Regions from separate parts of the Thalassolituus sp. UBA2009 genome, predicted to be linked through region 4. Evidence: predicted binding sites of a transcription regulator. Region 4 holds the regulator's gene; each other region holds the start of a gene.
What was found. The regulator sigma-54, encoded in region 4, starts transcription at its own class of promoters, with help from an activator protein. The targets are predictions, from matches to a motif close to TGGCACNNNNNTTGCTNT.

Region 1: a site for sigma-54 is predicted at 953-970, ahead of B3P58_RS15320 (ammonium transporter). Genes of this name have one in related genera too.
Region 2: a site for sigma-54 is predicted at 1,233-1,250, ahead of flgF (flagellar basal-body rod protein FlgF). Genes of this name have one in related genera too.
Region 3: a site for sigma-54 is predicted at 1,244-1,261, ahead of flgB (flagellar basal body rod protein FlgB). Genes of this name have one in related genera too.

What each region holds. Positions count from the first base shown of each region.
Region 1 is NZ_DDCJ01000123.1:22,761-24,965, forward strand. Features, by position in the region: gene rlmKL (bifunctional 23S rRNA (guanine(2069)-N(7))-methyltransferase RlmK/23S rRNA (guanine(2445)-N(2))-methyltransferase RlmL) at 1-860, shown strand, start outside; gene B3P58_RS15320 (ammonium transporter) at 1,172-2,205, shown strand, end outside.
Region 2 is NZ_DDCJ01000143.1:70,779-72,983, forward strand. Features, by position in the region: gene B3P58_RS17500 (flagellar hook-basal body complex protein) at 1-1,110, shown strand, start outside; gene flgF (flagellar basal-body rod protein FlgF) at 1,315-2,061, shown strand; gene flgG (flagellar basal-body rod protein FlgG) at 2,075-2,205, shown strand, end outside.
Region 3 is NZ_DDCJ01000143.1:65,581-67,785, reverse strand. Features, by position in the region: gene B3P58_RS17495 (flagellar hook assembly protein FlgD) at 1-352, opposite strand, end outside; gene flgC (flagellar basal body rod protein FlgC) at 363-809, opposite strand; gene flgB (flagellar basal body rod protein FlgB) at 812-1,210, opposite strand; gene B3P58_RS17480 (CheR family methyltransferase) at 1,377-2,205, opposite strand, start outside.
Region 4 is NZ_DDCJ01000069.1:26,390-28,594, reverse strand. Features, by position in the region: gene hpf (ribosome hibernation-promoting factor, HPF/YfiA family) at 1-80, opposite strand, end outside; gene B3P58_RS08805 (RNA polymerase factor sigma-54) at 113-1,612, opposite strand; gene lptB (LPS export ABC transporter ATP-binding protein) at 1,741-2,205, opposite strand, start outside.

The DNA of each region.
Region 1 (2,205 bases), on a different contig from region 4:
TTGAATGTTATCGCCTGTACGATGCCGATCTGCCGGAATACGCGGTGGCGGTTGATCTGTATGGCGACTGGCTGCATGTGCAGGAATATGTACCGCCGAAATCCATCGACGAAGCCAAAGCAGAGCGTCGTCTGCTGGATGTGCTAGCCGTGTTGCCTGAAGTCACCGGTATTCCGGCGCAGCAGATCGTACTCAAGCGTCGCGAGCGTCAGGCCGGCAAACGTCAGTACGAGAAGCAGAACACCGAACAGCGTTTTATGCCGGTACGTGAAGGTAATGTGCAGGTGCTGGTGAATCTGAAAGATTACCTGGATACCGGCCTGTTCCTTGATCACCGTCCGACCCGCCTGCAGATTGCCGGGCTGGCTTCCGGTAAGCGCTTCCTGAACCTGTTCTGTTATACCGCCACCGCCAGTGTGCACGCAGCGGTAGCCGGAGCGCATTGCACCAGCGTTGATATGTCGCGTACCTACCTTAACTGGGGCAAAGAGAACTTCCTGCTGAATGGTATCAAACCGGAACAGCACGAATTTATTCAGGCCGACTGTATACAGTGGCTGCGTGATTGTAATGAGCGCTATGACCTGATCTTTATGGACCCGCCGACGTTTTCTAACTCCAAGCGGATGGAAGGGGTGCTGGATATTCAGCGCGACCATGTGATGCTGGTCGAACAGGCCATGCGCTGTCTGAATCCGGGTGGGCTGCTGATTTTCTCCAATAACCTGCGACGCTTTGATCTGGATACGGATGCACTAAAAGAGTTCACAATAAAGGATGTGAGCGCAAAATCGGTGCCGTTTGATTACGGGCGTCGTCCGAATATTCACCATTGTTTCCACATAACACATCCTGCCTGACGTTGTATGCACGCATTCAGGGCGCGTGAGTGCTGAATGCGTGCGCAATCCTCACACTTTGTTCCGGCTTTGTCAGGCAATCCTGACAAAGTTGGTACGGAACCTGCTAAAACCCTGACTTATTGGATTGTTGCGCACCACTCTGGTGTCCATTTTTCCAGCCGGCACTCTCATGAAGCATCGCAACTCCGGTTGTTGATCAACTGATCTGAGTGAGCCGTTTTTATCAGCAAGAACCCAGCGAATTAAAGTGAGGACACAACGTGGAAACTATTGACGTTAACAGCATCAACAGCGCCGTTGAGACTTTGATGCAAAGCGCCAACACCATGTTTATTCTGCTCGGTGCCATTATGGTACTGGCAATGCACGCCGGCTTCGCCTTTCTGGAAGTCGGTACCGTACGCCATAAAAACCAGGTCAATGCTCTGGTAAAAATCATCACCGATTTTGGTGTGTCGACACTGGCGTACTTTTTCATCGGTTATCAGATTGCCTATGGGGCGAACTTCTTCAGCGGCGCCAGCGAACTGGTAGCAAATAATGGTTACGACCTGGTGAAGTTCTTCTTCCTGCTGACCTTTGCTGCGGCGATTCCGGCCATTGTGTCCGGTGGTATTGCCGAACGTGCAAAGTTCTACCCGATTCTGATTGCTTCTGCCCTGACGGTAGCTTTCGTATATCCGTTTTTTGAAGGCATGATCTGGAACGGTAACTACGGCTTCCAGGGCTGGCTGGAAAACAGCTTTGGTGCCCCGTTTCACGACTTTGCCGGCTCCGTGGTGGTTCACGCCGTCGGTGGCTGGATAGCCTTTGCCGCAGTTGTGTTGCTGGGTTCCCGTCGTGGCCGCTACCGTGATGGCCGTGTGGTGGCTTTTGCGCCTTCCAACATTCCGTTTCTGGCGCTGGGTGCGTGGATTCTGGCGGTGGGCTGGTTCGGCTTTAACGTGATGTCTGCCCAGACTCTGGATGGAATTTCCGGTCTGGTAGCGGTTAACAGCCTGATGGCGATGGTTGGCGGTACAGTGGTTGCCATGATTGTCGGCAAAAAAGACCCGGGCTTTATTCACAACGGTCCGCTGGCGGGTCTGGTGGCGGTGTGTGCCGGTTCTGACCTGATGCATCCGATTGGTGCATTGATTGTTGGTGGTGTTGCCGGTGCGTTGTTCGTCTTTATGTTTACTCTGGCGCAGAATAAATTCCCTAAATTCGATGACGTATTGGGTGTGTGGCCACTGCATGGTCTGTGTGGTGCCTGGGGTGGTATTGCGGCTGGTATTTTCGGCGCAGAAACCTTTGGTGGTCTGGGTGGCGTAAGCTTTATGTCACAGCTGCTGGGAACCGT
Region 2 (2,205 bases), on a different contig from region 4:
GCCGGTGATCTGGTCATCACCAACGAAATTGGCCGCGATATCAAGCTCAGTATTTCCAGTCCGGTCACTTCCGATTCGCTGGTGGTGCAGGGCGCCGATAACACCGGTCCGGTGGTACTGGGCGGCAGTACCAGTGCTGACCTGTCTGCGGCAGTGGGTGGTGTGGTGACCTTTATCCTGAACGAGAACTACACCCTGAGTCAGCCTGATCCGGTGGTATCCGGTATTTTCGGTGCGCTGACACCGGATGAGTTTACCCCTTACACCCTGAATGCTTTTGATCCGAAAGATCAGGACACCTACAACCACGCCACCTCAATGAATATCTATGACAGTTTGGGTAATACCCATGTCATGACACAGTATTTCGTTAAGGAACCGGTTGATCCGAGCCGTCCGAACGAGGCCAACCTGTGGGCAATGTATGTTCAGGTGGATGGCTTCGATGTGGGGGATCCTGATCCGACTCTGCCATTCCCGCAGAACCTGGAGCCAACGCCGGCACGTTTTGAACTGTTCTTTAATCAGGACGGCAGCTTTGATCCGGTATCGACAGGTGATATCTACATCACCAACTGGGACCCTAAGGATGCCGATGGTAATCCGACCGGTGCCCTGAGTTCGGTGAACGTGCTGGAAGGTGGTCTGCCTCTGTCCGATCCGCCAAGCAACTCCAACTTCCAGATTGACCTGAGTGGCTCTACTCAGTTCGGCAGTGCCTTTGCGGTTAACGAAGTGAGCCAGAATGGTTACACCACCGGCCGTCTGACCGGACTGGAAGTGGATCAGGAAGGGATTATCTTCGCCCGCTTTACCAACGGTCAGGCACAGACACTGGGGCAGGTGGCTCTGGCCAACTTCCGCAACCCGGAAGGTCTGACCCCGCTGGGTGACACATCCTGGGCCGAGTCTTTTGAATCGGGTGATCCGACGGTTGGCTCTCCACGCACGGCTTCCTTTGGTCAGGTGCGCTCATCGGCACTGGAAGACTCTAACGTGGATTTATCGGAAGAGCTGGTTGGGCTGATCATTGCCCAGCGTAACTTCCAGGCCAGTGCCAAAACCATTGAAACCACCGATCAGGTCACTCAGACCATTCTGAATATCTGATGACTGCCTGGCGGCAAGCCTCTTCCCCTCTGGCGGAAGAGGCTGCCGTTTTTTCCGCGCTTTTTCCCGTCTGATACCGTCAAAAAATCATAAGTTATTGAAAATAATGACTTTTATGGTTTTGGCACGTCCTCTGCAATGTTTCCTGTAACTCATTCGGTAAGGTGGATTTTCCGTCTTACCCGCAAGAACAGAGGCAGAACTATGGACCGCGCTTTATACATTGCCATGTCAGGTGCCAAGCAAAATACGCTGGGGCAGGCCGCACACGCCAACAACCTGGCCAATGCCAGTACCACAGGCTTCCGCTCCGATTACACCCAGAGCCGGGCGATGGGCGTATTTGGCGATCATTTTCCAACCCGTGCTTATGCCATGACTGAACGCCCGGCCAGTGATTTCCGTCAGGGCCCTCTGATGGAAACCGGCAACCGTATGGACGTGACCATTGAAGGCGATGGCTGGTTTGCGGTGCAGGGACCCGACGGCCAGGAAGCATACACCCGTGCCGGCGATCTGAGCGTCGATGCCGATGGTCGTCTGGTGAATGGCAGTGGTCTGCAGTTGATTGGCGATGGCGGGCCTGTGGTGCTGCCAGAGTTTCAGAGTATTGAAGTCAGCCGCGCCGGTATCGTGACGATTCAGCCTTTGGGGGAAAACCCGGCAGCGGTCGCCGAACCGGTGCAGCTTAAGCTGGTGCGCCCGGATCTGCAGGCGCTGGAAAAAGGCGAAGACGGCCTGTTCCGTTTCCGTGATCCGGCCACACCGCCAGCGGTTGCCGACCCCAATATCACACTGGTTAACGGTTTTGTTGAAGGCAGTAACGTCAATGCGGTGAGCGAGCTGACCAGTCTGATTGCCCTTAACCGCCAGTACGAAATGCAGGTAAAGCTGATGAAACGGGTGGATGAAAATACCGCCGCAACCACACAAATTCTGGCCAACCAGTAACAGGAGCTGACCTATGTTAAATGCACTTTGGGTAAGTAAAACCGGACTGGAAGCACAGGATCTGGCGTTAACCACGGTTTCTAACAACCTGGCCAACGTATCCACCACCGGCTTTAAAAAAGACCGCGCGGTATTCGAAGACCT
Region 3 (2,205 bases), on a different contig from region 4:
CACTGACCACCCCGCCACTGAGCAGCAGACCGGTTTCATTGCCTTCCACAATGACCGACTGGCCGACAAGGCTGGATGCCTGTAACGCCGAAGCCGAGTTAAAGCGCGACATCATGCTTTCGCTGGTGGTATTGAGTTTGTCGATCCCTTCTACCGTGGAAAACTGTGCCAGCTGTGCCACAAAGGCCTGGTTATCGGTCGGTTCCAGCGGGTTCTGATTGTTCAGCTGAGCAACCATCAGCTCCAGAAACGCATCACGTCCCAGTTCGTTATCTTTTGGCTCCGCACTGTTGCTGGGCTTGCGGTACTGATCCAGCGCAGCAGTGTTATTACCGACTTCATTAATTGCCATAACCTGCTCCTTACTGTCCCAGAGTCAACGTACGTTGCAGCATCTGTTTTGCGGTCTTCAGCACCTCTACATTCATCTGATAGCTGCGCGATGAAGACATCATATCGGTCATTTCTTCAACGATGTTCACGTTCGGGTAGTACACATAACCATCTTCATTTGCCATTGGGTGATCCGGCTGAAAACGCTGCTGCAGCGGCGCATCCTTCTCCACAATTCCCATCACCTGAACACCGGCTCCGGTGCCATCTTCAATGCTTTGAAACTCGTTATTAGCATTCACTTCCATAAAAGTTTTATGCATCACCGCAAACCAGGGCTTACGTGCACGGTAGGTTTCATCGACCGAGCTGGATGCACTTTCTGCGTTGGCGATATTACTGGCGGTCGTGTTAATCCGGATCGACTGAGCATTCATGCCGGAACCGGCGATATCAAATACGTTGGATAACGACATAATTATTCTCCCCGGATCGCGCCTTTCATGCCTTTGAACTTGCCACTGAGAAATTCAAAGCTGGCGTTGTAATTCATGCTGTTACGGCCATACAGCGCCTGCTCCATCTGCGAGTCGACGGTGTTGCCATCAATGGAGGGCTGAATCGGATTGCGGTACAGCAATTCATCATCGCGCTGGCTGTGACCACTGAGATGACCGGAGTGAGTGCGCTCCAGCGCTACGCTGTTACGGGAGTTAATCTCTCCGGCCAGTACAGCCTGAAAATTGATGTCACGTGCTTTAAACCCCGGGGTGTCGGAGTTAGCCAGATTATTCGCCAGAATTTCTGCCCGCGCCGCGCGCAGCTGCAGTGCAGAAGGATGAACGCCGAGAGCGTTGGTGAAATTGATAGAGGCCATAATCTGATTCTCTTACGTGACTATGACTGGAAGATAGCAACCCCTGTGCCAAAAAAAATAATCCTTATTTTTCAATAGGTTGAAAATAAAAAGCCGCCCTTTAAGGCGGCAATGGAGCGGCAATTCAACGGCAACGGCAAACCTTTACCGACCGGCGGCAAACAGGCTATACACCTCCGATCTTCTTCGCCCGGTACACAATCCCCGGATGGCATTGCACCATTTCGAAATAATCGCTCAGGTTATTCATTGCCTCTGAAGCTCCCAGCATCAGGTAACCACCAGGATTCAGGCTGCCATGCATGCGTCTCAGAATGTCGTGCTTCAGATCGGCAGAAAAATAGATCAGTACGTTACGGCAGAAAATAATGTCGAATTTTCCCAGCAAAGAGAAACTCTGCTGCAGATTCTGGGCACGGAAATCCACCCGGCTGCGCACCTGGCTGTTAATACGCCAGCGATCTGAATCCACCTCATCGAAATACACTTTAAGATGCTGATCGTTCATACCACGGCGGATCGCCAATTGTTGATACACCCCCTCTTTAGCTGCAGCCAGAGAACTCGGGGAAATATCCGTTGCGGTAATACGCTCGCCGGTCATCAGCTGACCCGGATTCTTTTTTCTGAACTCTTCAATCTCAATACTGAGAGAATAAGGTTCCTGGCCGGTAGAACAGGCTGCCGACCAGATTTTCAGCGGACGCCGGTGTTGTGCCAGTTCTGGCAACAGCTTCTCACGAAAAATACGGTAAGGGTGTTCGTCACGGAACCACAGGGTTTCGTTGGTGGTCATCGCATCGATAACACTTTCCTGCAGGCTGCGGTTGCGCTCCATAGCAACCAGCAGGTCTGAAATACTGGCAACCGATTCCCGTTCCATCATGCGCCGCAGACGACTGGTAACCAGATATTCTTTGCCTTCGCCCAGCATAATACCGCTGCTTTTTTCCAACATCTGACGGAAGCGGTTATATTCATCCACTGACATGTCT
Region 4 (2,205 bases):
AGCTTGGACATTTTTTCGTCTACGTACGCTTGCAGAGATTCGGTAACGTCAACGTGGTGACCGCTGATATTAATCTTCATGTCCAGACTCCTTGTTGCTGGCTTGTTGTTTTTTAAATCAATTGTTTACGTTCGTTCGAAGGCGGAATCATCATAGCCTCACGGTATTTGGCTACCGTGCGCCGTGCCACCTGAATGCCTTTTTCACCCAACACTGCGGCGATTTTGTTGTCGCTCAGCGGTTTGCGGGCATTTTCTTCAGCAATCAGTTTTTTAATCATGGCACGGATTGCGGTGGAGGAACATTCGCCGCCGCCATCGGTACTGACATGGCTGGAGAAAAAGTACTTCAGCTCGAAGATTCCGCGAGGCGTATGCATGTATTTCTGGGTGGTTACCCGGGAAATGGTGGATTCATGCATACCAACGGCTTCGGCAATATCGTGCAGCACCAGCGGCTTCATTGCTTCTTCGCCCTGTTCGAAAAACTCGATCTGATACTCGACGATTTTGGTGGCTACTTTCAGCAGGGTTTCGTTGCGGCTTTGCAGACTTTTGATAAACCAGCGCGCTTCCTGCAGGTGGTCGCGCAAGAAGGCGTTGTCGGTGCTGTTATCGGAACGGCGTACCAGTGAGGCGTAATCGGCGTTAACGCGCAGCTTGGGGGCGATATCCGGATTCAGCTCAACCCGCCATTCGTCGCGGATATTGCGTACCAGTACGTCGGGCACCACGTATTCGGCCTGCTCGGCACTGATGCCGGCACCTGGCTTGGGATTCAGTTCTTTAATCAGCCGCAGCACGGCTTTAAGGTCTTCTTCGCGCAGCTTGGTTTTGCGCATCAGCGTTGGGTAATCTTTGCTGCCCAGCAGCTCGATATAATCGCGGATGACCATTTTGGCTTCGTTCAGCCATGGGGTCTCAGCCGGCAGTTGCTGCAGTTGCAGCAGCAGGCATTCACGCAGGTCGCGGGCAAAAGCACCGGCCGGATCAAACTGCTGCAGGCGGTGGAGGACGGCCATGACTTCGTCTTCTTCGACGTCCAGAGCCGGGTCCATGCTTTCCAGAATGTCTTCGACGGTGGTGTGCAGATAGCCGTCGTCATCCACGCCGTCGATCAGCATCAGGGCGATCTCGCGGTCGGTATCTGACATAGGAGTCAGATTGAGTTGCCACAGCAGATGATCCTGCAGATCTTCGGTGCTGGCGTGGCGCGAGTCGTAATCGAAATCGTCGTCGATGGCGTTACTGCTGCTGCCGGAGGCAACGTTGGCGGTGGTCTGGTAGGTATCTTCCCACTGACTGTCGACCGGCAGGTCGTCGGGGAGTTGTTCCTGTGACCACTGTTCATCCAGCTCGGGTGTGTCGTTGTGGCTGTCGTCCTGATTGCTGACTTCGTGGCTGGCGCTGACTTCGTGGTCGCTGTTACGGGACAGGTCGGGCAGGTCATCGTGCTCGTGTTCTTCTACTTCGAGCATCGGGTTGGAATCGAGGGCTTCCTGAATCTCCTGCTGCAGATCGAGGGTAGACAGCTGAAGCAGGCGGATGGCTTGTTGCAACTGAGGGGTCATGGTCAGGTGCTGACCCATCTTTAACTGAAGAGACGCTTTCATAAAAGTTCAGTAATCACTCAGTATCGGCATAGTCTGTGCATTATACGCCAAGCGGTAAACCTTGGAATCTTTTGTGCATCTTCCTTTGCTTTGGATCATCAGCCACTTCCCTGCAGCAGGGCTTGCCATCACAGGCGGAAATCCTCACCCAGGTACACTTTGCGTACCTGCTCGCTGGCCAATACCTGTTCAGCGGTGCCTTCGGCGATGATATGGCCACCCCCGACAATATAGGCTTTCTCACAGATAGCCAGAGTTTCCCTTACGTTGTGGTCGGTAATGAGTACGCCGATGCCACGTGCTTTGAGCTGTCGGATGATGTCCATGATGTCAGCTACAGAAATCGGGTCAACCCCGGCGAACGGCTCATCAAGCAGAATAAAGGACGGCTCAGCCGCCAGCGCGCGGGCAATCTCGACCCGGCGTCGTTCACCACCGGATAAGGCCATGCCCAGACTGCTGCGGATATGCTGAATATGAAACTCATTCAGCAGCTCTTCCAGTTTTTCCAGACGCTGTGCACGGTTGAGGTCTTTGCGGGTTTCGAGAATGGCGAGAATATTATCGGCCACACTTAATTTGCGGAAAATGGA